Regions from separate parts of the Paenarthrobacter sp. A20 genome, predicted to be linked through region 1. Evidence: predicted binding sites of a transcription regulator. Region 1 holds the regulator's gene; each other region holds the start of a gene.

Region 1 (7,894 bases):
TGGGTGGCCGAAGGGCCGGTTCACTTCGGAACGTACAACCATGGAACGGCCGACGGCGGCGGGCTGGGGCTCGCGGATGACGGAACCAACGCGCTGGTGTTGTCGGGTTCCCTCGACGCGGAAGAGCACGGCGACCAGGCCCATTGGACCCTCTGGTGCCCGGAGGAACTTCCCGATCATGTGCGGATCACCTGGGAGTTCCTGCCGCTGGAGGAGCCCGGCCTGGCCATGGCGTTCTTCGCAGCCCGCGGTCACGGAGGCGAGGACCTGTTCTCGGCGTCCCTGGCTCCCCGCACCGGTTTCTATCCCCAGTACCATTCGGGGGATATCGACGCCCTGCACATCTCCTACTTCCGGCACAAGCACCCTTCCGAGCGCGCGTTCCGAACCTGCAATCTCCGCAAGAGCGCAGGCTTCGAGCTGGTGGCGCAGGGAGCCGATCCACTTCCACCCGTCGGGGATGCCGACGATTTCTATCGCATCGAAGTGATCAAGGACGGCCCGCGGGTGGCCTTCGCCATCAATGACTTGCGGCTCTTCGAATGGACCGATCCCGCAGCAGAACCACTCGGCGGCGGCTACTTCGGAATCCGCCAAATGGCTCCACTGAAAGCCGCGTACCGCAACCTGTCCATCAGCAACCTGTGACCACGTGGGCCCTGTGACGGGGCACACGAAACCATGACGTAGGATGTCCCCATGCCCCTCTTTGACCTTCCCCTTGAGCAGCTCCGCGACTACACCTCAAGCGCGGTCCCACCAGCAGATCTGGACGCCTTTTGGGACCGCACCATTTCCGAGGCCAGGGCCCTTCCGCTGGACGCCGTGTTCGAACCCGTGGATAACTACCTCTCAGTGATCGACACCTTCGACGTCTCCTTCTCCGGCTTCGGCGGAGACCGCATCAAGGGCTGGCTTCACGTGCCAGCACACCTGGAGGCAGGCCAGCGGCTTCCCGTGGTGGTCGAGTACATTGGCTACTCGGGCGGCCGGGGCCTGGTGAACCAGAACACCCGATGGGCCCAGGCGGGCTACGCGCACTTCATCATGGACACCCGAGGCCAGGGCTATGGCGGCGTCTCGGGGGATACGCCGGATCCGCATGCGTCAGCAGGTGGCGTCAACTATGCAGGGCTCATGACCCGGGGTGCCGACCACCAGGACAACTACTACTTCCGGCGCGTCTACGTGGACGCGTTCCGTGCGGTGGAAGCGGCACAGAGCCATCCCGCCGTCGACCCTGCCAAGGTGGTGCTGGCCGGCGTGAGCCAGGGCGGCGGCATCACAGTTGCTGCCGCCGGGCTGACGGCCGGAAGGCTCGACGGCGTCATCGCCGCGCTGCCCGACGTCCCGTTCCTGCAGGACTTCCCGCGCGCCATCGACATCACCCCGCGCGGTCCGTATCCGGAGATCGCCGGGTTCCTGGGGCGGCATCGCGACAAGTACCAGCCCATGCTGGCGGTGCTGAACTACTTCGACGGCGTGCACCTCGGCCGCGCGGCAACGGTACCCGCGCTGTTCTCCGCTGCCCAGATGGACGACATCTGCCCTCCGTCCACCGTGTTCGCGAGCTACAACAACTACGGCATTGGCTCCCGCGAAAAGGGCAGCGCGCCCGAGAAGGACATTGAGGTGTACCGCTTCAACAATCACGAAGGCGGCCAGGAGCACCACTGGATCCGGCAGTTGCAGTTCCTGCGCAAACTGTTGTCATCTTGATGGACAGGATTTGCCCGCTGTGAAGAACCGCGGTTATGGTGTGGCTATGACAAACCGTTGGTATGCGTATTTTTCGTTGGCTCTGGAGGGGCCCGCGTCTAACTGACACGCATCCAACTTTCCTTCAGAGCCAACAGGGCAGAGATTATTCTCTGCCCTTCGCCATATCCGGCGGGTTCTGAAAAAGGGCCCGCTCCGCATCCCGGAACAGGACCCAGAAATGACCAGCATCGCCGCAGAACACACCGAATCGCTCGACTCCGCTGATTCCGGGCAAGCAGCCCAGCCCAGCACCTCCAACCTCCGGGTTGCCCGTTTCGAGCCGCTTCCGGCACCCCAGGACCTCATCGCAGAGTTGCCGCTGGACGCCCGCTCAGCGGCCGTCGTCGACCGCGGCCGTGACCAGGTCCGCGCCATCATGGACGGCGTGGACGACCGCCTTCTGGTGATCGTTGGCCCGTGCTCCATCCACGATCCCAAAGCCGGCCTGGAATACGCCCGCCGACTGGTCAGCCAGGCGGAGAAGCACAAGGAAGACTTGCTGATCGTTATGCGGACCTACTTCGAGAAGCCGCGCACCACCGTCGGCTGGAAGGGCCTGATCAACGATCCCCACCTGGACGGCAGCCACGACATTGCCGCTGGTCTTCGCGCCGCCCGGGGTTTCCTGAAGCAGGTCACCGCGCTGGGCCTGCCCACGGCCACCGAGTTCCTTGAGCCGATCAGCCCTCAGTACATGGCTGACCTGGTCTCCTGGGGTGCCATCGGCGCGCGCACCACCGAAAGCCAGATCCACCGCCAGCTCGCCTCCGGACTGTCCATGCCCATCGGTTTCAAGAACGGCACCGACGGAGACCTGCAGGTGGCCATCGACGCTTGTGGCGCGTCCGCCGCTGAGCAGGCCTTCCTGGGAATCGACGACGACGGCCGCGCGGCCCTCGTGGCGACGTCCGGCAACCCGGACACCCACGTGATCCTGCGTGGCGGACGCAAGGGGCCCAACTACTCCATGGAAGACGTCGCGGCTGCATCGTCCAAGCTCGCTGCCAAGGGGCTGAACCCGCGCTTGATCGTGGACGCCAGCCACGCCAACAGCGGCAAGAGCCACCACCGCCAAGCCGAGGTTGCGCTGGAAATCGGTGCGCAGCTCGAGACGGGGGAGACCTCGCCGATTGCCGGCGTCATGCTGGAAAGTTTCCTGGTGGGAGGAGCGCAGAACCTGGACACCGCCAAGCAATTGGCAGGCGAACAGGAACTCGTTTACGGCCAGAGCGTCACCGACGCCTGCATGGAGTGGGACGTCACGGCGTCGGTCTTGGAACAGCTCGCAGCGTCGGCACGGAAGCGTCGTGCAGCGACGGAGGAGTAGGGTCCCACTTTCCGAAAGTACTTTCACATTGGCCCCATCAGCCTCTAGAGTATCTAGCACATGGTTGTTTGATGGCTCAGCATCGGCACACCGTTCTACGGGGGGTGTCCTTACCGGCTGAGAGCAAAGGAATATGGGAAATGTCCGCAGAGACTAACTTCTCGAATGCGCGTTTCATGACGGTGGCTGAAGTGGCCGACGTCCTGCGTGTTTCCAAAATGACTGTGTATCGCCTGGTCCACTCAGGGGAAATGCCCGCCGTAAGGTTCGGCCGTTCCTTCCGGGTTCCTGAAGAGGCTGTTGCCCAGTACCTCAAGGGTGCTGTGGTTGACGGACAATCCGAGACCGCCTGAGGCTGCCGGGGTCCGTCCAGCGGACCGTGGTCATGGGGTACCCCTTTGAAGCGGTACTCTGTTAAGGAACGTTTTACGTCAATGTAAGAATCTGTCAGTTGTACTGTCTGCTTCCGCGGATCTGTTCCAACAGACAGGAACTTCTAGTTTGTAAGGAACTTTCGTGGGTTCAGTTATTAAGAAGCGCCGCAAGCGTATGGCCAAGAAGAAGCACCGCAAGCTGCTTCGCAAGACCCGCCACCAGCGCCGCAATAAGAAGTAGAGATACTTCATCAAGCGTGAATGCCCGTTGCCTTTCGAGGTGGCGGGCATTTTTGCATCCCGGACCCCGCCCCCAACCACCGATCCCCTCTCACCGTCGGCACGGTTTTTGCTGGCGCTCTCTCACCGTTCGGGCCTTTTGGCGGAAGCCTCTCTCACCGTCCCGGCGCGAAACCCGACTCCACAGCCGGGTCAATCCAGCCGTTCGGTAGGGCCCTCTTGATGTGCAGTATCGCCTTGGCGAATCCGTCTGCCAGATCGTCTTTTCCGAAGACAAGAACGGTCCAGCCCGCCGCCGCGAAAGCTTTGTCGCGGCGCCGATCGCTGAAGAACTGTTCCTCCTCAAGGTGATGTTCGCCGTCGTACTGAATGGCCAGGCGCCGCACGCGGAAGCCGAGGTCCGCGGATGGAGAGTACGGGTCGTCCGCCCGTAGCCGTATCTGGAGCTCAGGTTCTGCGAGGCCTGCGTCGAGCATGGCCAGACGAAGCATCGACTCCGGCGCCGAGTCAGCACCGACCCTCATCAGTTCAAGTGCTTCGCGTGCCCGGACCACACCTTGCAGGTTCTTGTGCCGGTCAAGCATTTTCCGAAGTGCCGCGATGGAACTGAACGGAGTTTCGCGTCCTTCAAACTCCTGCCGAGGGGTGCGAATGATTTGGTCGCCTACACAGACCAGCTCTTTCAACGGTAGTCGGCGTGCCAGGTCCAGCCATGTCCTGGAGCGGGTGCTCATCCACATGCCGTGGTTGAACTCGATTTCGGATTCGTCCACGATCACCGTGTGTCCGATGATGCCTCGTCGCCGCGCTGAGGGGAGTTTCGTTGGCTTACTGAGGTGCAGTTCATGTGAATCGGCCAGCCACGGCGGGAGGAAAAGGCCGTGTATCCTGGCGGCGGTCACATGGGAGATCCATGCGCCAGGACTCGCCGCTGAGAGGGATCGCGCAGCTTCCGTCAGGTCAAAGTCCCAATTGGTGGGACGGTAGATTCCTTGGCTGACACTTTCGAATGAGTTTCGATTTCGGAGCTGCGCATGCTCCAAGCCCGCAGCCTTGGCCTCGTCAATGGTGAAGGGGGCAGAAGCCAGCAAGGCAGGAACGGGCGACGGTTTTTGCATACGGGCATTGTTGCCCAAGAAGCCCAGCACGTGCAGAAGTTATCCACAGGCGCTGTGGCTGAACTCATGCGGTGAGAGGGGGTTGGCCGGGAGGGGCTGTTTGGTGAGAGGGGGTTGGGCGGGAGGGGCTGTTTGGTGAGAGGGGGTTGGCCGGGAGGGGCTGTTTGGTGAGAGGGGGTCAGATGCGGGGGCCGCGGAACCTTGAGAATCCTCGCCACAGACCGTAGATCGCTCCGCCGACGGTGGCGGCCTTTAGGCCCAGCGTTGCTGCGCGGCGACCGGAACGGAAGTCGTACACGGGCCAGTTGTTCTCGCGGGCGTGCCTGCGGAGCTTGGCATCCGGGTTGATCACTACGGGGTGCCCCACCATGGTCAGCAGCGGAATGTCGTTGGCTGAATCGCTGTAGGCCCAGCAGTGCTCCAGGTCCAGGCCCTCCCGGTCGGCGACGAGTTGAACGGCGACGGCTTTTGCGGGCCCGTGCAGGATGTCACCCACAAGTTTCCCTGTGTACATTCCGTCTTCGACTTCGCCCACTGTGCCAAGGGCGCCCGTCAGGCCGAGCCGTGTGGAAATGACCGTGGCAACCTCGATGGGTGTTGCCGTCACAAGCCACACCTTCCGGCCGACCCTGAGGTGTTGTTCCGCCAAGGCCTTGGTTCCGGGCCAGATCCGCGACTCGATCATTTCGTCGTAGACCTCTTCGCCCAATGCCTTGATGTCATCCACGGTGATGCCGGCGGCGAGGGTAAGGGCGGAGTCGCGCACTGCGTGGACGTCTTCCATGTTTTCGCCGCGCATGACGAATTTGAACTGCTTCCAGGCGAAACCAGCAGCTTGGGGGAGCGTAAATGCCTTGCGCTCATACATTTTGCGGGCCACGTGGAAGAGGCTCGCGCCCTTCATCAACGTGTTGTCGACATCGAAGAATGCGGCTTCGCCAGTACGCTTCTGCACTTTGGCATCCGCGAACACAGCGGCGTTCTTCTCCTCGGGCATGCTTTGAGTCTAGTCAATCGCCGGCGCCTCGCGCTGACGGCGCCCGGGAGGGGATCCGGGCGGTTACCGTTATCCCATGGCTATTCCCGACGTCGTCCTCCTCACTAAAGCTGACTGCCACCTCTGCACGGAGGCGCGTGCCGCCGTCGAACGTGTAACGAAAAGCCTGGGTGTGCAGTGGACGGAGCAAAGGATCGACGACGATCCCCAACTGCAGGAACGGTTTGCCGAAGAGATTCCCGTAGTGCTGGTGGATGGCGTCCAACGGGATTTTTGGAAGATCGATGAGCAGCGGTTGAGCCGCACCCTGAAGAAAGTCCTGGAGGGCTGAGGGTGCGGTTACCCGTAAGTAACGGCTTTTGTTGAGTCCGGCCGGGGGTCATAGAGTGGAACAACAAAGCGACGCAATGGAGAATACCGTGACTGCGCTGGAACCGTCACCGGAAGCAACAACCGGGGACAACGAACCTGCCGCCAAGCAGATCCCGCCCGCGGCTGTGGCCCGGATGACCCTCTATTTGCGCGCGCTCAACTCTCTTTTGGCCGAGGGCGTGGAACGGGTTTCTTCCGAAGCGCTGGCTGAGGCCTCGGGCGTCAGCTCATCCACTCTCCGCAAGGACCTCTCCTACGTGGGCTCCTATGGAACCCGGGGTGTTGGTTACGAGGTCCAGTACCTGAGTCGCCACATAGCGGCCGCGCTTGGCCTGACGCACGACTGGAAGGTCGCGATCGTCGGCGCCGGTAACCTCGGCAAGGCACTGGCACGGTACGGCGGCTTCGAATCCCGGGGCTTTGACGTCGTAGCCATCTTCGACGCCGATCCCATGGTGATTGGTAATGAAGTGGGCTGGCTGCGGGTCAGCGACTCAGCCGAACTCGAACGGGTCCTGGAGCGTACCCACACGAATATGGTGGTGCTGGCGTTGCCTGCCACGGTGGCCCAGGCTGTGTGCGACCGCGTGATTGCCGCCGGAATCCGGAGCATCCTCAGCTTCGCTCCAGTCCTGCTGCAGGTTCCACCGCATGTGAACCTCCGCAAGGTGGACATGGCCACCGAGCTCCAGATTCTGGCCTACCACGCACAACGGGCGCAGACACCGGGCCAGGCTGTTTAGCCTTCGCCGGGTCCGCGCCCGCGTTTAGTGCTTGGAGTCCCGCGTCTTTAGCGGCCGTAAGGGTTCTGGTATGCGTTGCCGAACGGCTGGGCCTTACGGAAGTAAGGAGCCGACGCCGGCAGGTAGAGCAGGACGATTGCGGCGATTCCCAGGAGTGCGGAGAGCGTCGCGAGGCTCAACGGGAAGAGGGCGAAAATGGAGAGCGCGGCGAGGATCGTTCCAAGGATCCGGGCCCAGTTCCGGCCCTTGCGGACGTTGATGGCCACGAGTGCGTAGAGGCCCGCACCGATGATCCCCACTACCACCATGACTCCGATAATGAAGCCCTGGACGTCTTCGAACCTGACGTCCGCAGCACCGCCGGCAGCCATCTGGTCTTCCACCATGCTGCGCATCGTGGGATCGCTCAGGGCCGCCATGCCAATGAGGATGGAGATGAGCCAAATCGCTCCGGCTCCGACGATCAGCCAGAAAGCGATGTTGACCATCTGCGGCACAGTGGTGGGGCCGGGCTGCTGGCTTGGCCAGTTGGTGTCCTGGCCGTACTGCGGTGCGGCGGGCGCCTGGCCGTACTGCGGGGCGGCGGGTGACTGCTGGCCGTACTGCGGCGCGGCGGGTGACTGCTGGCCGTACTGCGGCGCGACGGGTGACTGTTGGCCGTACTGCGGCGCAGCGGGCTGGCCGCCTGGCTGCTCTGGCTGGTTGGCATCGCCTGGGTTTGACGGCGGGTACGGAGGGTTGCTCATGGCATTCCTTTGCTTGTTCGACTGCTGGTGCGGCCGCCGGGATCAGCAAAATGACCCTGCCCCCAGCGTGGTTCTGCTTCCACCGTACCTCCCGGGTCTGACGCTGCAGTCGATCACACGCAGGTATTTGAGGCTCACAGCAAAAATCATCATGTTGGCTTACGCCTTCATGATGAAGGCCGCGGGAATCCACCAGGGATTCGCCGCGGCCTTCTG
Region 2 (7,894 bases), 3.2 Mb from region 1:
AGCCGGCAGACATCATGGTCACGCTGAGTGTCAGGGCAGCTTTGCGGCCCTTGCGGTCGGCGTAACGGCCGAAGAACCAGCTGCCGATCGGGCGCATGAGGAACGACGTCGAGAAGACGGCCATCGCCTCTAGGCCGGCCTGAAGGTCGTCGGAGGAGTTGAAGAAGTGCGACTGGAAATACGCCGCGAAAGCTGTGTAAACGTAAACATCGAACCACTCCACGAGGTTGCCCGCGGAGCCCTTGAGGATGTTGCTCACGGCCTTGCGTGTCTGGGCGGCTTCGCTCAGAGTTTCAGCTTGTTGGGTGCTCATCAATGAACCTTCCTGGACGGCAGCTTTTTGCAGCGGCCGTGTCTTGCATGAGTTCGTTCTGTCCATGAAGCTGGTGCTCATGGCGTCCTTGCGCATGGCTCTTCGTCGACTAAGAAAGGCCCTCCAAGGTGAAGAGGACATGTTCCAAACTAGGGGTGATGCACGGCACAGCCCTAGCTCGCGGGGGATTTCCTAACACTTCCTTAGGTTTCGGCCTGCGTTGGGGTGCGGGCCGGGCCCACGAACGTTAATGCTCGACGGCGGCCGCTCGCCCCGGACCCTCGCTCACCGCTGGTCGTGTTTTGGCGGACCCTCGCTCACCGTCTGTCGTGTTTTGGTGGATCCTCGCTCACTTCATGGGGGTTTCGGGGGTTACCGTGCTGGCATGGCGAAATTTTCGGGGACGGCCGAGGGAACGACGCGACCCCGTGGACCGCCCGTCGTCATCGCGTCATGTGAGTGAGCGTCCCTCCAAAGGCGCGAATAGGTGATGGAGGGTCGGCTGAAACTCTCAATGAGGTGAGAGAGCGGTGGGTTGAAGGGCCGATTAGCTGAGAGAGGGTTCGTCGTTGGTGCGGACGAGCTTCCAGATTGATAGCCGGCCGATTCCGGCGGCGACGGCCGTGCATACAGAAAAGCCAATATTGGGAAGTGTGCTGAAAAGTGCGCCGACCAACGCGCCGGCAGCTGTTCCCGAAACAACGAACGCAGCCACATGCACCCACTGATTGCGGACGGCGCGGAGTGCCTTGCCTAGCAGCGTTCCGATCGGCAGGCTGCCGGGGGACTGACCGCGCTCATCGATTCCCCTCGGCGATCTCGTTGAGAGCGCCAGCAAGCGAGGGGTGCTCGAACGCGAAGCCCGCATCGAGCAACTTCCGGGGTTCCACCCAGCGGCTCTTCAGCACCAGTTCTGTCTGCGTCCGGATCAGGACAGCGCCGGCCTCGAGGAGCCATGCGGGCGTTGGAATTCCGAACGGGACGCCCATGCTTTGCCGGACCAGTGACATCAGTTCGCGGTTGTCTACGGGGTAGGGTGTCGCCGCATTCACCGGACCGCTCAGCTCACCGTGACCGTGGATGAACAGGACAACACGGAACAAGTCCTCCACATGGATCCAGCTAAACTTCTGCGTGCCCGGTCCCATGTGCCCGCCCAAGCCGAGCCGGGCAAGATTCCGGAGAGGGCTCATGACGCCCCCGGCCCCCAAGACAATCGCAATGCGCAGGGGCACTCTGCGGGTGCCCGGCACATCAGCTGCCGCCAACTCGTCCTCCCAAGCACGGGCGACATCCACGGAGAACCCACTGCCGAGTTCGCCTGAAACCTCCGACTGCGGGTGGTCTTCCGCGTGCCGGTAGATGGTTCCAGTGCTGGAATTGATCCACGTCCCGGGCGGTTCGGCGCACGCGGCAACCGCCCGGCCCAAGGCTCGAGTTGTGAGAACCCGGGAGCACAGAATCTCCCGCCGGCGCCGCTCGTTGTAACGGCAATTCACGGAGCGTCCGGCGAGGTTCACCAACAACTCGGCGCCGTTCAGCGCTCTGGTGATGGCGCCGTCGTCGTTCCATTGCGCATCGGCCGACGCGTCCCGCCCAACCGTTCGAACCTGCCAGCCCTCGGCAATGAATCGCTGCCGGAAGTAGCTGCCGATGAAGCCGGTGGCACCCGCGATCACCACTGTCTGCGAGCTCATGAGTCTTCCTTGACGTTGCGGACGAGTCCCAGGACGTCGTCGAACACCTTGCTCACGCCCGGAATCTTGGCCAGCGACAAGCCGCGAGCCACCAAAGGCGCGGCCCCGTCGATCAGCTTGCGCGTGCGTCGCTGGCCCGCGGATTTGTCGTAGACCCAGAACAGCGCGACGCCCATGTAGGCCAGCCACAGCAACTCTGGCAGATCGCCGCGAAGCTTCTTTGCGACGGCGGGGGAGGAACCCTCGACGGCGGAGCGGAAGATCGCGAGCGAAGCCTCGCGGGCGGCGGTGGACGCCTCGCCGAACGGGTTGACGGGCGACGACGGCCGGATCGCCGTCGCTATGAAGTCGGAACCGAACTGATGGTACGGCGCCATGACATCGATGCCCGTGTGAAGCACTGCCTTCAGTCGGCCAGCGAGATCCTGGACGTCGTTGAGTGCCTTGGCGGCAACAACCGAGTGTTCGTCCTGAACCTGGAGGTACAGCTCTTGGACGAGCTCGTCCTTGGAAGCGAAGTAGTAGTAGGCGTTGCCGACCGAAACCCCCGCTTCCTGGGCAATGGCTCGCATGGTGGTTTTTTCGAAGCCGATCTCACGGAACATCCTCAGGGCAATGTCGGCTACCAGTTGGCGGGTCTGCTCACTCTTCGCTGCCATGCTGCACTCCTTCGATGAAACTTTTGAACGTGTTCAAGGATGAGTATGCCACCATTTCTGAACGTGTTCAAAAGTGTACGTGAGAGAGCGCCGGGGGAAAGGGCGTGAAAGGTGAGAGGGCGCCGGGGGAAAGGGCGTGAAAGGTGAGAGAGCGCCGGGGGAAAGGGCGTGGGAGGTGAGAGGGCGCCGGCAGGTGGGAGAATGGAACCGGTGCCGGGCGGTATGCCCCACCAACCACAGTGCTAATACAGCGGGGCTCCCTGAACAAAGGGGCCTGCGCGAACCACTACGAAATGGATGACCCATGCCCTCGCCCTCAGGCTCCAGTACCTTGAGCAAGCCCGCCCCACGCTTTGCTTCAATCGGCTCCCCGTATTTCGGCATCATGCTGGCCGTCATGGCCGTGGTGCTGATCCTGTCCAACATCGGCGCGTCCAAGGGCGTCGCACTCGGGCCAATCCTGACGGACGGCGGGTTCTTCCTGTTCCCTCTCGCCTACATCCTGGGCGACGTGATGAGCGAGGTCTACGGCTTCAAGGTGGCGCGCAAGGCCATCATCACCTCGTTTGCCCTCTCGGTCTTTGCCTCCCTCTGCTACTGGATCATCATCGTGTTGCCTGGTTTCAGTGACGACTACAGCACCGCCAAGCAGGCAGCCATCGAGGGGGCCCTTGGGCCCGTGCCGCTGATCGTCCTTGGTTCACTCCTTGCCTTCCTGGCAGGTCAGACCATCAACTCATGGATCCTCGTGAAGATGAAGGCCCGCACCGGCGAGAAATCCCTGTGGGCACGCCTGATGGGCTCGTCCGTGGTGGGCGAATTCGTGGACACCCTGATCTTCTGCAGCATCGCCGCATCGGTCATCGGCATCACGGACTTCGGCTCGTTCCTGAACTACGCCCTGGTTGGCTTCGTCTATAAGACCGCCGTGGAGTTCCTGTTCGTCCCCGTCACGGTGCTGGTTGTCGGCTGGATCAAGAAGCGCGAGCCCAGCTACGGGGTAGTCGCTGCGTAGCCTCGAACTCGGCGACTAGGAGTAGTACCGGCCCAGCGTCTCCGCCTTGAACTCGAAGAAGTCCCCGGATTCGATGGCCAGTCGGGCATCGTCCACCATCTTCACCACGAAGCGTTCGTTGTGGATGGAGATGAGGGTTGCCGAGAGCATTTCCTTGGCCTTGAACAGGTGGTGGATGTAGGCCCGTGAATAGTTCACGCACGTGTAGCAGTCGCATCCATCCTGCAGGGGCCCGAAGTCGGTTTTATAGCGAGCCCCGCTCAGGTTGAACCGGCCAAACGGCGTGTAGAACGCCGAATTCCGGGCCACACGGGTGGGGGAGACGCAGTCGAACGTGTCGGCGCCGTTCTCGATAGCCGTGAAGATGTCGTCCGGCTCGGAGATGCCCAGCAGGTGCCGCGGCTTGTCCTCGGGCAGTTCCTCGTTGCACCACCGCACAATCGTGCCCAGGTTTTCCTTCTCCAGCGCCCCGCCGATTCCGTACCCATCAAAGGGCATGGCGCCGAGGTCTTGGCAGGCCTTGCGGCGAAGGTCCTCGTACTGGGCGCCTTGGATCACGCCGAACAACGCCTGGTATGGCTTGCCCACGCGGGACGAAGTCAGGGAAGCGTGCTCCTCCAAGCACCGTAGCGCCCACAATCGTGTCCGCTCCAGCGACTCCTCCTGATACGCCCGCGAGTTCTGCAGCGTGGTGAGCTCGTCGAAGGCGAACATGATGTCCGCGCCGATCTGGTGCTGGACCTGCATGGAGATCTCGGGGGAGAAGCGGTGCCGGTCACCGTTCAAGTGGGACTTGAACCAGACGCCGTCATCATCGATGTGAGCAAGCCGTTCCTTGCCGGGCGCCACCGCGTCATCCGGACCGGAGCTGTCCACGTTCTTCATGTCGATGACCTTCTTGAACCCCGAGCCCAGGCTCATCACCTGGAATCCACCGGAGTCCGTGAAGGTCGGCCCGGACCAGTTCATGAACGCGCCCAACCCGCCCGCGGCGTCGAGGATTTCGGGCCCGGGCTGCAGGTACAGGTGGTAGGCGTTGGCAAGGACAGCCTGTGCCCCGAGTTCCGCGATGGACTCGGGCAGCACTGCTTTGACGGTGGCTTTGGTCCCGACGGCGATGAACGCGGGCGTCTGGATGGTCCCGTGCGGCGTGGTGATGGTTCCGGTGCGGCCCAGGAAGGCGCCGCCGTTGGCCTCTACCTGGGCGTCCGACGGCGAGCACGTTTCAGTCAGGCGCTTGCCCACCGAAAAGGAGAACTCGGATTGCCGGTGGGACAAACCGGGCAGCGCAGGGGAGGATGCTGGGGCAGATGAGGAAGCTGGCACGCTACCAAGTGTGCCAGCTTTACCGGGAGCAGCCTGCCGAAAAAACCCTAGGACCCGTAGTTCGACTCTTTCCAGTTGTCCCATGAGGACCGGATGTCCGCCAAGGTGTGGGCCCCCAAGTCGTAGGTGGAGGCAATCACCATGGACCCGCCGTCGGGCCTCTTCTCCGGAATCGGCAGCTGCTCGGCGACGATCAGCAGCCCTTCCCCGTGCTCGGCGTAGCTGTGCACGGTCAGGCCAACCTGGTGCCGGCTCTTGAACCAGACCTTTCCGGAAATCTTCTCGCCCGTGGACAGCGTGAGCGAATACTCATCACCGACGGGCGGCAAATCCCCGAGCCCCAGCTTCTCGATCGCCGGCCCGCCCTTGCCCGGGAGGGAAACGAAATGCGTCCGCCGGTGCCCGTGCGGGTGCCGCTCCAAGGCAAAGCGCAGTTGATGAAGGAACGTGAGCCATCCCTGGGTGATGTCCTCGTCCCAGTCAGCCCACTCGGAATCGTGGTCCAGGGCCACCCGGGTGACCCGCACTTCCGTGCCGCCGGAGACGGGGTGGAGTTCAAAGACGTCGCCGCCGTTGACAGCCAGGCTCGTGTGATCGGGCCCTTCCACAACGTCGGTGTTGAAGTAGATCTGCTTGATTTCGGCAGTGAGATCATCGGCTTCCCAGCCATGCCATTGGGCCACCAACGACGGTTCACGCAGCATGGTCCAAACCTGCTGTGCATCGGCATTAACCACAACGCTCAGATTGTTCGTCATGGCCCCGAATCTACCGCCGTTCGCGCCCACATAACAGCCTTGCAGCAGCGTTAGGCGCGCACCGATTCCAGCTCATTGCCGATCCTCCGGGCCAACTCTTCCTCGCCGATGGTCTTCGAACCGCCGTGCGCGCGCAGGAACATCAGCGCTTCGAGGCGCAGGAACCGCCATTCGCGCTCGGCTTCGTGGTTGCCGTTGTCGATCGCGCGGAAGATTTCCTTGTCGTACAGATTGGGTTCGTTGAGTGAGCGCTGGCGGACCCTGGCATTGATCCGGGCCTTGAACGGGTCCTCTTCCTGGGACTCGGGTGCGCGCAGCAGCTTCTCGTAGACGGCGGCCCGTTCGGTCTGCCCGGCTTCGCGGCAGATGAAGCTGGACAGCGCCAGCGCCCGTTCGATCGACGCCCAGCGGTCCAGGTTTCCGTCGAACGGCAGCACGTTCAACAGGTCCGCCACGGCCAAGGCATGGTCCGGATCGCGCAGCACGATGCAGAGGTCGAACGCGAGGTCGCTGAGGTCCCGGAGGCAGCTTCCAGACTTCGTGTTGATTCCCTTGGCGAGCCGTTCGGACAGTACCTGCACGCCGTTCTTGCCTTTGTGGTTGGCGGCGGCGGCACGAACCACGGCTTCAGGGGTTCCGTCGGGCTCGGGGATAAGGGCTAGCTCTTCGGCGCCGGGGCCCGTGTACGCGGGCGGCGTTTCCGGGCGGGGAGGCACGACGACGGCGGGTCCGGCGGAAGCCTCGGCGTCGGTTTCCGCGGGGGTGCTGGAGCCTGGGGTGCGGGAGTCTGGGGTGCTGGAGCCTGAGGTGCTGGAGTCGGGGGCTCCCGATGCTGCGTCGCCGTCCGTGGCCGCATCACCTGGGCCGGCCGAAACTCCGTCACCCACAGGAACACTGGACCCGACAGCGATCCGCACCGTGCCGCCGTCGACCATTGTCACCAGCAGCAGCGCGGCCACGCCGTAGTCGTCATGCTGCACCTCGATGCTGCCGATTTCGACGGCTGGCCCGTCGCCGGGCGGATAGACAAAATCTCCGGGCAACAGGTCCCCAGCCTGCTTCTCTCTGTATTGCTGTGTGGCTGGGCTGTGAGTCATCGGAAGTCCTTTGGTTCTCTTGGGGTCCGCCGTCCAGTCTACAAAGACCGGCCGGCCCGGGGGCGGGGACCCGCTAGAGAACGATGCCCGAGAAAGCCAGCGCCTGCCGCACGAGGTTCCCGCGTCCGCCGTCGAATTCCTGCTGGACGTTCTCGCTCAGCACCTCTTGGGGCGTCATCCATGTGAGTTCGAGGGCGTCCTGGCGGGGTTCGCATTCACCGGTCACGGGAATGATGTAGGCCAGCGAGACGGCGTGCTGGCGGTCGTCCGTGAAGCCGGTCTGCGACGGAGCCGGGAAGTATTCCGCCACGGTGAAGGGAACGGGGCTGATGGGCAGCTGCGGGAAGGCCAGGGGACCGAGGTCCTTCTCCATGTGCCGCAGGAGCGCCGCGCGGATCGTTTCACGGTAGAGGACGCGGCCGGAGACGAGGTAGCGGACCATGTTGCCGTCGGCGTCGCCCTGCAGGAGCGTGCCAACTTCGTTCACATACCCGAGCGGATCCAACCTGACCGGGACAGCCTCCACGTAGACCATGGGGAGGCGGCCGCGGGCTTCGAAGAGGTCTTCATCTGAAAGCCAGCCTGGATACGGGTCGGGTGTACGTACGCTCATGGTTAAGTTCTACCCCATCCCCAGCCGAAGTTCCTTGGTGGCGTCCCGGTGGCTGCGGCGTTACGCTCTCGGCGGTATTAGAGCGCCAGAATGGATTCGAGGGGCTCCCCGGATGTTATGCGCGCAAGGATGGCCGGCTCGGCCGCGTCCGACGCGAGCGCCTTCCCCAGCACCTCGCGGGCAGCTTCGGGGGAGAGGATGACCAGCCCGTTGTCGTCGCCTAGGACAAGGTCGCCGGGGTTGACCTCCACTCCTCCGCAGTGCACCGGAACATTGACGGCGTAGCCGGTCCCGTACAGGCGTTTGGTGGTCAGGCATGACGTCCCGCGGGCGAACACCGGAAGGCCGGCCTCCCTCAGTTCCAACACATCGGTGGCCACCCCATCAACCACGACGCCGGCCGCTCCTTGGGCGAG
Region 3 (7,894 bases), 940 kb from region 1:
GCAGCCCTGCAGCAACGCCTCGGAACCTTTCCGCTGGAGAGCATTAGGGAAGACAACGCCAGCGAGACCGTATGGATCGAAGCACTGCTCCGCTTCGCCCCAGCCGTTTACTCCCACCATCTGGAACGTGGAATCAGTCCGGAGGTATCCGCGGCGTCCTTGGCCGACATGGGCCTGCAGCTCCGGATCAACCGCCGGGTCCACGGACGTTTTGGCCTTGATACCTGGGGTTGGCTGACCCTACACATGGCAGGGAATCTGTTCAGGCTGGGCCGGTTGCAGTTCCATCTGGTCCGCGGCCCGGAGGAAACCGCTCAAGCCGGTACTCCAGCGGAGGACCAGCGCTGGGTACTCGGCGTTCATATTCCCGAAGATGGCGGGCTCTCCCCCGCCTTGGTGGATGCCAGCCTGGCCGAGGCCCGCCTGTTCTTCGCCCGCTATTTCCCGGATAAACCAGCAGCTGTTGCCACCTGTGATTCATGGATGCTGGATCCCTACCTCGCGGACCGGCTCCCGGACAGCAATATTGCGTCCTTTGCCCGGCGCTTCACGCTGGATCGCTGCACGGACGCCCCAACAGATGCCGTGTACTTCACGTTCCGGCAACGCGGGCTACAGGACTTGGACAGGCTCCCCCGGGACACCTCACTCCAGCGTGTGGTCTTGGAGAGGATCGACGACGGCGGCACCTGGCAATTGGGGCACGGTCACCTGGCACTGTAGATGGTCTGCTGCTCCGGGCAGGAGGACAGGACGCCCTTCATGGCGTCCTTCTCTGCTGGTGTCACCCACAGCTTGTAGGCAGCCTTCACCGAAATCTGCCGGGCGACATAGTGGCACCGGAAGTTCTTATTAGCCGGCAGCCAGGTCGCGGCGTCTCCTGCGCCCTTTTTAACGTTCGCGGGGCCATCAGCGGCGATCAGGTTCAGGGGATCGTTTGCGAACATCTGCCGCTGCTGGACAGTAAGCTGCTGTGCACCTTTCTGCCATGCGTCTGCCAAGGCAACCACGTGATCGATTTGAACGGCTGAGCTGGTGTCCTGGCCTCTCCGGAAGGATACCTGCGCTCCGGTGTAGGGTTCGTGAAGGCTGCCGCCTGCTACCTTGCACGATGAGCCTTCCGTGAACTCGACGGCTTTGAGATCCCGACGCAGGATATCGTTCCGGGTATCGCACCCGTTCCTGTCGGCATCGGCCCAGGCCTGCCCGAAGGCAGCCCTGTCATAGTCCGTTTTCGCAGCCCTGCCCTTTACCTGCAGCCTATCCAAGGCCTCGGCCGCTTTTTCGGCAGCAACGGGAGCAGCGCCGCGGAGCGGCTTCATCCAGGCAGGGTCGAAAACCGGGGCTTCGCTTGGTCCCACGACCCACGAATCGGCAGCAGTGAATTGGCCTGTGGTGAAAAACCACGAAAGCCCAGCCACGAGGGTTGCGGCGGCCAGGCCAAGAATTGTCCATGCTTGTCGGGATCTGCGCCGAGCGCGTTTATAGGCAGACCAGGTGATGCTCAAGGGACTCCATCCAGTGGGGGCAGGCTTGTCCTACGAGCGTAGGACAAGGCCCCGACAGTCAGAGCCGGTATCCACAGTGTGGAGGAGAAGTCACACCATGGAGAAGGTCAATCTGTGAGGTTATTGCTCGCGCATCACGCGCTGGAGGTCCTCCGCTGCTACCGCGAGGAGCCCCCGCAGTTGCTCCACCCGTTGGTCAGTGACGTCGCCAGCGGAGTTGGCCGCAACGGCTTGATCCAAGAGCTTTTGAGCTTGCTTATGATTGGCGCGGGCCACGTCCAGCGCGTGTTCCAGCGTGGTCTCGTGTTCAAGCGTTGATTCATTTTCCATGAACCCATTTTGGTCAGGTTTCCCGGCTGATACCAGTGACACAGCCGGGAAACCCGAGAATACTTCCGGGTGCCTAGGCTCCGGCCGTTTCAAGCACTGCGATAGGAGCCACGACGTCCCGGGCCGGGAACGACGGCGGGTTGACGCCGGCCATTTCCTCCATGACGCGGACTACCTGGCAGGAGTAACCGAACTCGTTGTCGTACCAGACGTACAGTACGAGGTTCTTGTCATTGGAGATCGTGGCGAGGCCATCAACAATGCCCGCACGGCGTGAGCCAACGAAGTCCGTGGAAACAACATCGGGAGAATCGATGTAGTCGATCTGCTTGCGAAGATCCGAGTGCAGGGACATTTCGCGGAGGAAGTCGTTGACCTCATCCCGGGTAGTGCCCTTTTCAAGGTTGAGGTTCAGGATGGCCATGGAAACATCCGGCGTCGGAACGCGGATGGCGTTGCCGGTCAGCTTGCCCTGCAGTTCCGGGAGCGCCTTGGCTACAGCCTTTGCGGCGCCTGTCTCGGTGATGACCATATTCAACGCTGCGGAGCGGCCGCGGCGATCGCCCTTGTGGAAGTTGTCGATCAGGTTCTGGTCGTTCGTGAACGAGTGCACCGTTTCAACATGGCCGTGGATGATGCCGAACTTGTCGTTGATGGCCTTCAACACGGGTGTGATGGCATTGGTGGTGCAGGACGCGGCGGTGACGATCTTGTCCTCATCCGCGATGTCCTTGTGGTTGATGCCGTGAACGATGTTCTTGAGGTCGCCCTTGCCCGGCGCGGTGAGCAGGACGCGGGCAGCGCCCTTGCTCTGCAGGTGCTGGGAGAGGCCTTCGGCATCGCGCCAGCGGCCTGTGTTGTCTACGACCAGGGCATCCTTGATGCCGTAGGCCGTGTAGTCCACCGTGGCGGGGTTGTCCGAGTAGATGACCTGGACCTGCACGCCGTTGGCGGTGATGGTGTTGGCTTCCTCGTCCACGCGGATGGTGCCCTCGAAGGAACCATGCACGGAGTCGCGGCGCAGCAGGCTGGCACGCTTCACAAGATCGTTCTCAGCGCCCTTGCGCACCACGATGGCGCGGAGTCGCAGGCCGTGGCCACCGCCGGCCTTCTCAATGAGGATGCGGGCCAGGAGACGACCGATGCGGCCAAAGCCGTAAAGAACGACGTCGGTGCTGGTGCGGTCGTCAGCGCCGCGCTTTCCCACGATCTCAGCGAGCTCTGCTCGCAGGTACTCATCCAAGGAGGCGCCATTGCCTTCAGCCCGGAACTTCTCGGTCAAGCGTGCAATATCAATGGCTGCTGCGCCGAGTTCCAGCTCCGACAGGGCGTTCAGCAGGGGTGCGGTCTCTTCGAGCAGGAGCTCGTGGTTGCTCATCCGGCGGGCAAAGCGGTGCGCCTTAAGGATGTTCATGGTGGACTTGTTGATCAGGCTGCGGCCGTGGATGCTGGTGACCACGTTGTTTTCCCGGTACAACCGGCCGATCACCGGAATCATGGCCTCGGCGAGAGCCTCCCGGCCCATCCACTTATCAAGACAAGAATCTGACGTCTGGCTCACAGAACTACCTTCCTTGGGTCAACCACATACGTCCTCGTATGCAGATGGCAGCGGCCGCCCGGAGTAGTCCTGCGGCACATGCGCCAGCGGGCTTCGGTCCACCCACAGCGCCTTGAACGAGAGCAAAGAAAAATCCGCCGGCTGCGAACGCAGTCCCGGCGGCAGAACATCTACGTTCAGTAACCATTCTAAGGCGGAAGGAAGGAGCATAGGCCGCCCGAAGGCGTGAAATCACTCACACGCCGGTTTTGCAGCAGTCATAAATGGATGGGTCGACCGATACGCCGGGTTCTGTCATCCCCTGCCGTTACCGGCAGAGGAGTGGCGGCCATCCATCTACGAACGCCGTTGCCGACGCCCTCCAGCAGCCTACCCGGACACTCGGGCGAGCAGCCCTCAAGCGTGTCCTGTCTGGCCTTGCTCCGGGTGGGGTTTACCTAGCCTCCCCGGTCACCCAGGGAGCTGGTGGTCTCTTACACCACCGTTTCACCCTTACCTGCTGCCGCGTGATGCAAACACCATGCGGCGCAGGCGGTCTGTTCTCTGTGGCACTGGCCTGCGGGTTACCCCGAGTGGGCGTTACCCACCACCCTGCCCTGCGGAGCCCGGACGTTCCTCGAGCCACTTTCGTGACGCGCGACCGCCTGGTCGACCCATCCGCCGTCCAGTCTACCGGCGTTGGGACCGGCCAAAGTCCCCGGTAATATCGACTGGTGCTGATTCTGCTGCCGCCTTCCGAAGGCAAGACCCCCGCTCCCAAAGGTCCCGCCATCGATTGGGAGTCGCTCAGCTTTCCGGAACTGAATCCATATCGGGCAAAGGTACTGGAAGCTTTGGGTAGCGTGAGCGCGCACGAGGACGCACTCGCGTTGCTGGGCGTCGGTGCATCGCTGCGCGACGACGTCGAACGCAATACCCGACTCCATGCGGAACCGGCAGCGCCGGCACACCAGGTCTATTCCGGGGTTCTCTACGATGCCCTGGGCTACAACACCATGACGCCAACACAGCGCCGTAAGGCGACCGAGTCGATCCTTGTGGTCTCCGCCCTCTGGGGCGCCATCGGCTTTGGTGACCATGTACCCGCCTACCGGCTGTCCATGGGAACTGCGCTGCCCGACGTCGGACGCCTCGCCTCCTATTGGAAGCCGCAACTTAGCGCAGCCCTCGCCTCACGTGCCGAGGGCCATCTCCTGGTGGATTGCCGCTCCAGCACCTACGCCGCAGCATGGGCTCCCCCTACGGCGCAGACCGTCAACGTCAATGTGTTCAATGAAGCAAACGGCGAACGGACCGTTGTGAGCCACTTCGCCAAGCACACGCGTGGCGAGCTGGCGCGGCACTTGCTGACAAGGCGCGGCAAAGCTCCTGCAACTCCGGATCAGCTCCTGAAGGCCGCCGGCGAAGTCTGGACTGCGGAGCTTGTTGAGGGCACGGCCCGGAAGCCGCACGCGCTCAACATCATCCTGTCCAGCTGATGTAGGGGCCGGTCAGTTCCACTCGGCCGAACGGACCAGGATGACACCGGAATCCGGGCAGAAGACGATGTCGTCTTCAGCAGCGGCCTTGACTTCGGCCAAGTCGCCAGGGCTGAGCATCATGCCCGACCCCTCGGACTTCCCATGGAACAGCCGGGCGGCACCGACGCCACGCTTGGCGATGGTCTTCTCGTAGACGGCGAGCACTCCCCCGTCCAGGGAATCGGCGAACGCTGCCCGCTGTCCACGAACCACGGTTTCTTCAGCCGCGATTTCAGCAATGGCTTCATCGAGTTCGGCACGGATGCTGCCGAAGGAGCCTTGGATATCGTCAACGATCGCCTGCTGGGCTGCTTGCCGCTCACGCAGCGTGTCCAGTCGCTCCAGGATTTCGAGCTCAACATCCTCAAGGTCCGAGCGGCGTTTGTTGAGCGATGCAATGTCATTCTGCAACGCCACCAGGTCCTTGGACAGGCCGGTGCCGCTGTTGAGCCTGGTCTCGTCGCGTTCAATGCGGGTGGCAACCTGCTCCACGTCAGCTTCCGCCCGGCGAAGTTCGGACTCGGCATCGTGTACTGCGACCTTGGCGGCTCCCAGCTCACCATTGGCGACGCTAAGGGCATCTGTGAGGTCCGTGATGCGGGGGTCCGTTTCCAAAACCTTCCGGCGGCCTGCCAACGACTTCAGCTTGGCGTCCAGCCCCTGCAGTTCAAGCAATTTCAATTGTTCTGCCGGTGCTGCTTTCGCCACGCTTACCTCCGCTTGTCGCCGCCGGAACCGGGTATCAGTCACGGCCGGACGGCCTCTATCTGTTGAGGCTGTCCATGTCCTTCTAGACTCTAGTCCCCGCCGGGAGTGAGTATGAAGTCCCAAGGATCACTGTTGGTGCTGCTGACACGGATTTCGACGTCGTAGCCTTGGTCCGCAAGCACGTTGCCCAGTGCTTCGGAGGCGGCAGGCAGCCACAACCATTCGCTGGCAAAATGTGAAACGTCAATCAGGTAAGGCCGGCCGTTGCTTGCACCTTCGCGGGCTTCGGATGCCGGATGGTGGCGCATGTCTGCTGTGACGTACACATCGGCATGGCTGGCCCGGACGGCGTCGAACAAGCTATCTCCGGCACCACCACAGACGGCGACGCGCCGCACCAATCCATCTTTGTCGCCGGCCACACGGACTCCACCGGCCACCGCGGGCAACATTTCAAAGACGCGCGCCGCGAAATCACCGAGCGTGACCAGGTCAGGTAGGTCACCGACCCGGCCGATGCCCTCTTCCGGCAAGCCGTTGGCTGCAGCAGTGAGGGGAACCACGTTGTCCAAGCCGAAGGCGTCGGCGAGAACGTCGGACACTCCTCCGACGGCTGAGTCGCCGTTGGTGTGAACGGTCAGGAGGCCAGTACCAGACTCAATCAAACGGTGGACGGCAAGGCCCTTGGCCGACGTCGCGGCGACGGAATTCACGCCTTTGAGGAGCAAAGGATGGTGGGTAATCAGGAGTTCAGCGCCCCACTCAATGGCTTCGTCAATCACGGCCAACGTGGGATCTACGGCAAAGAGCACCTTGGTGATCGGAGCATTGGGCCTACCGACAACAAGGCCAACTTCGTCCCAGTCCTCGGCCAAGGACTCCGGCCAGAGTTCCTCGACAGCCAACAACACCTGACCCAGCGTTGGATCGCCGCCGGCTTCAACTGTTTCGTCCTCTTCGACGGAATCCGCATCAGAAATGTCAGTGTTTACTGCTTCCATATCCTTATTCTTCCCTACGGCGCTGGATCAGGCTGATTCTGCACATGCCAGTCCCCGTAATTCTCCCGTAAGGTGAAGCGGGAATCATCAAGCCCTCCGATCCATTGAAGAGAACATGAAAACTTTCGTACTTGGCGGTGGCTGCTTCTGGTGCCTGGACGCCGTTTACCAGAAAACCCGCGGCGTCAGCTCCGTAGTCTCCGGCTACACCGGCGGCCACGTCCGCAATCCTGATTACTACGACGTCTGCTCAGGAACCACAGGTCATGCGGAAGTCGTTGCCGTGACCTTCGACGAAACCGTTGTACCGGAGACGGTCATCCTGGACATGTTCTTCGCCCTTCACGACCCCACTACCTTGAACCGGCAGGGTTACGACGTCGGCACCCAGTACCGGTCATCGATGTTTTATACAACCACGGATGAAAAAGTGCTGTTCGAGGAAGCCATCGAACGCGCCCAGGCCCTGTGGTCCGATCCGATTGTGACCGAGGTCAGCCGCCTTCCGGAGTTCCATGAGGCCGAGGAAGTACACCAGAATTACTATGCCAAGTTCCCCTACCAGGGGTATTGCCAGGTGATCATTAATCCGAAACTGGCCAAGGCCCGGAAATATTACTCTGCATGGCTTACTGCTTAGCAGGGTTTCGATCCGGCTGGTTAGGCTGACCTCAGCATTCCCTCTTCAGAGATAGGCGTAATTTTCATGGCAAGGATCTACGACGACGTCACGCAGCTGGTTGGCCGCACTCCACTGGTTCGTTTGAACCGGCTGACAGAAGGCCTCGACGCCACCGTTGCAGTCAAGCTCGAGTTCTACAACCCGGCCAACAGCGTAAAAGACCGCATCGGCGTGGCGATCATCGATGCCGCTGAGAAGTCCGGCGCTTTGCAGCCGGGCGGAACCATCGTCGAAGGTACCTCCGGCAACACAGGCATCGCCTTGGCACTGGTGGGCGCAGCCCGCGGCTACAAGGTCATCCTGACGATGCCTGAGACCATGTCCACCGAACGTCGCGTCATGTTGCGCGCTTACGGTGCCGAGATTGTCCTGACGCCCGGTTCCGAAGGCATGCGCGGTGCCGTCGAGAAGGCCCAGGAAATCGTCGCCAACACTGAGAACTCCATCTGGGCCCAGCAGTTCGCCAATGAGGCCAACCCTGCGATCCACCGCGCCACTACTGCCGAGGAAGTCTGGGATGACACCGACGGCGAAGTCGACATCTTTGTTGCAGGCGTGGGTACCGGCGGCACCATCACCGGCGT

What was found. The regulator Rex, encoded in region 1, represses fermentation and respiration genes when NADH is low (regulators of the CRP and FNR family bind a similar motif). The targets are predictions, from matches to a motif close to CTTGTGAANNNNTTCACAAG.
Region 2: the regulator Rex is predicted to act here: its motif matches at 2,724-2,743, upstream of J3D46_RS08415 (queuosine precursor transporter).
Region 3: the regulator Rex is predicted to act here: its motif matches at 3,622-3,641, upstream of J3D46_RS18385 (glyceraldehyde-3-phosphate dehydrogenase).

Annotation. Positions count from the first base shown of each region.
Region 1 covers NZ_JALJWH010000001.1:4,895,918-4,903,811, reverse strand. The annotation lists gene J3D46_RS22695 (DUF1961 family protein) at 1-648, shown strand, start outside; gene J3D46_RS22690 (acetylxylan esterase) at 700-1,719, shown strand; gene J3D46_RS22685 (3-deoxy-7-phosphoheptulonate synthase) at 1,940-3,088, shown strand; gene J3D46_RS22680 (helix-turn-helix domain-containing protein) at 3,229-3,441, shown strand; gene J3D46_RS22675 (30S ribosomal protein bS22) at 3,605-3,703, shown strand; gene J3D46_RS22670 (DUF559 domain-containing protein) at 3,858-4,820, opposite strand; gene J3D46_RS22665 (HAD family phosphatase) at 4,999-5,817, opposite strand; gene J3D46_RS22660 (glutaredoxin family protein) at 5,894-6,148, shown strand; gene J3D46_RS22655 (redox-sensing transcriptional repressor Rex) at 6,225-6,932, shown strand; gene J3D46_RS22650 (hypothetical protein) at 6,980-7,678, opposite strand.
Region 2 covers NZ_JALJWH010000001.1:1,741,071-1,748,964, forward strand. The annotation lists gene J3D46_RS08400 (MFS transporter) at 1-313, opposite strand, end outside; gene J3D46_RS08405 (TIGR01777 family oxidoreductase) at 1,111-2,010, opposite strand; gene J3D46_RS08410 (TetR/AcrR family transcriptional regulator) at 2,007-2,669, opposite strand; gene J3D46_RS08415 (queuosine precursor transporter) at 2,974-3,684, shown strand; gene tgt (tRNA guanosine(34) transglycosylase Tgt) at 3,700-5,010, opposite strand; gene J3D46_RS08425 (SRPBCC domain-containing protein) at 5,058-5,768, opposite strand; gene J3D46_RS08430 (DUF6707 family protein) at 5,819-6,865, opposite strand; gene J3D46_RS08435 (NUDIX hydrolase family protein) at 6,939-7,478, opposite strand; gene J3D46_RS08440 (RraA family protein) at 7,556-7,894, opposite strand, start outside.
Region 3 covers NZ_JALJWH010000001.1:3,956,767-3,964,660, forward strand. The annotation lists gene J3D46_RS18370 (acyltransferase domain-containing protein) at 1-723, shown strand, start outside; gene J3D46_RS18375 (HNH endonuclease family protein) at 708-1,508, opposite strand; gene J3D46_RS18380 (hypothetical protein) at 1,629-1,838, opposite strand; gene J3D46_RS18385 (glyceraldehyde-3-phosphate dehydrogenase) at 1,912-3,399, opposite strand; RNA gene rnpB (RNase P RNA component class A) at 3,664-4,055, opposite strand; gene J3D46_RS18395 (YaaA family protein) at 4,113-4,877, shown strand; gene J3D46_RS18400 (zinc ribbon domain-containing protein) at 4,890-5,627, opposite strand; gene J3D46_RS18405 (Nif3-like dinuclear metal center hexameric protein) at 5,717-6,628, opposite strand; gene msrA (peptide-methionine (S)-S-oxide reductase MsrA) at 6,744-7,268, shown strand; gene cysK (cysteine synthase A) at 7,335-7,894, shown strand, end outside.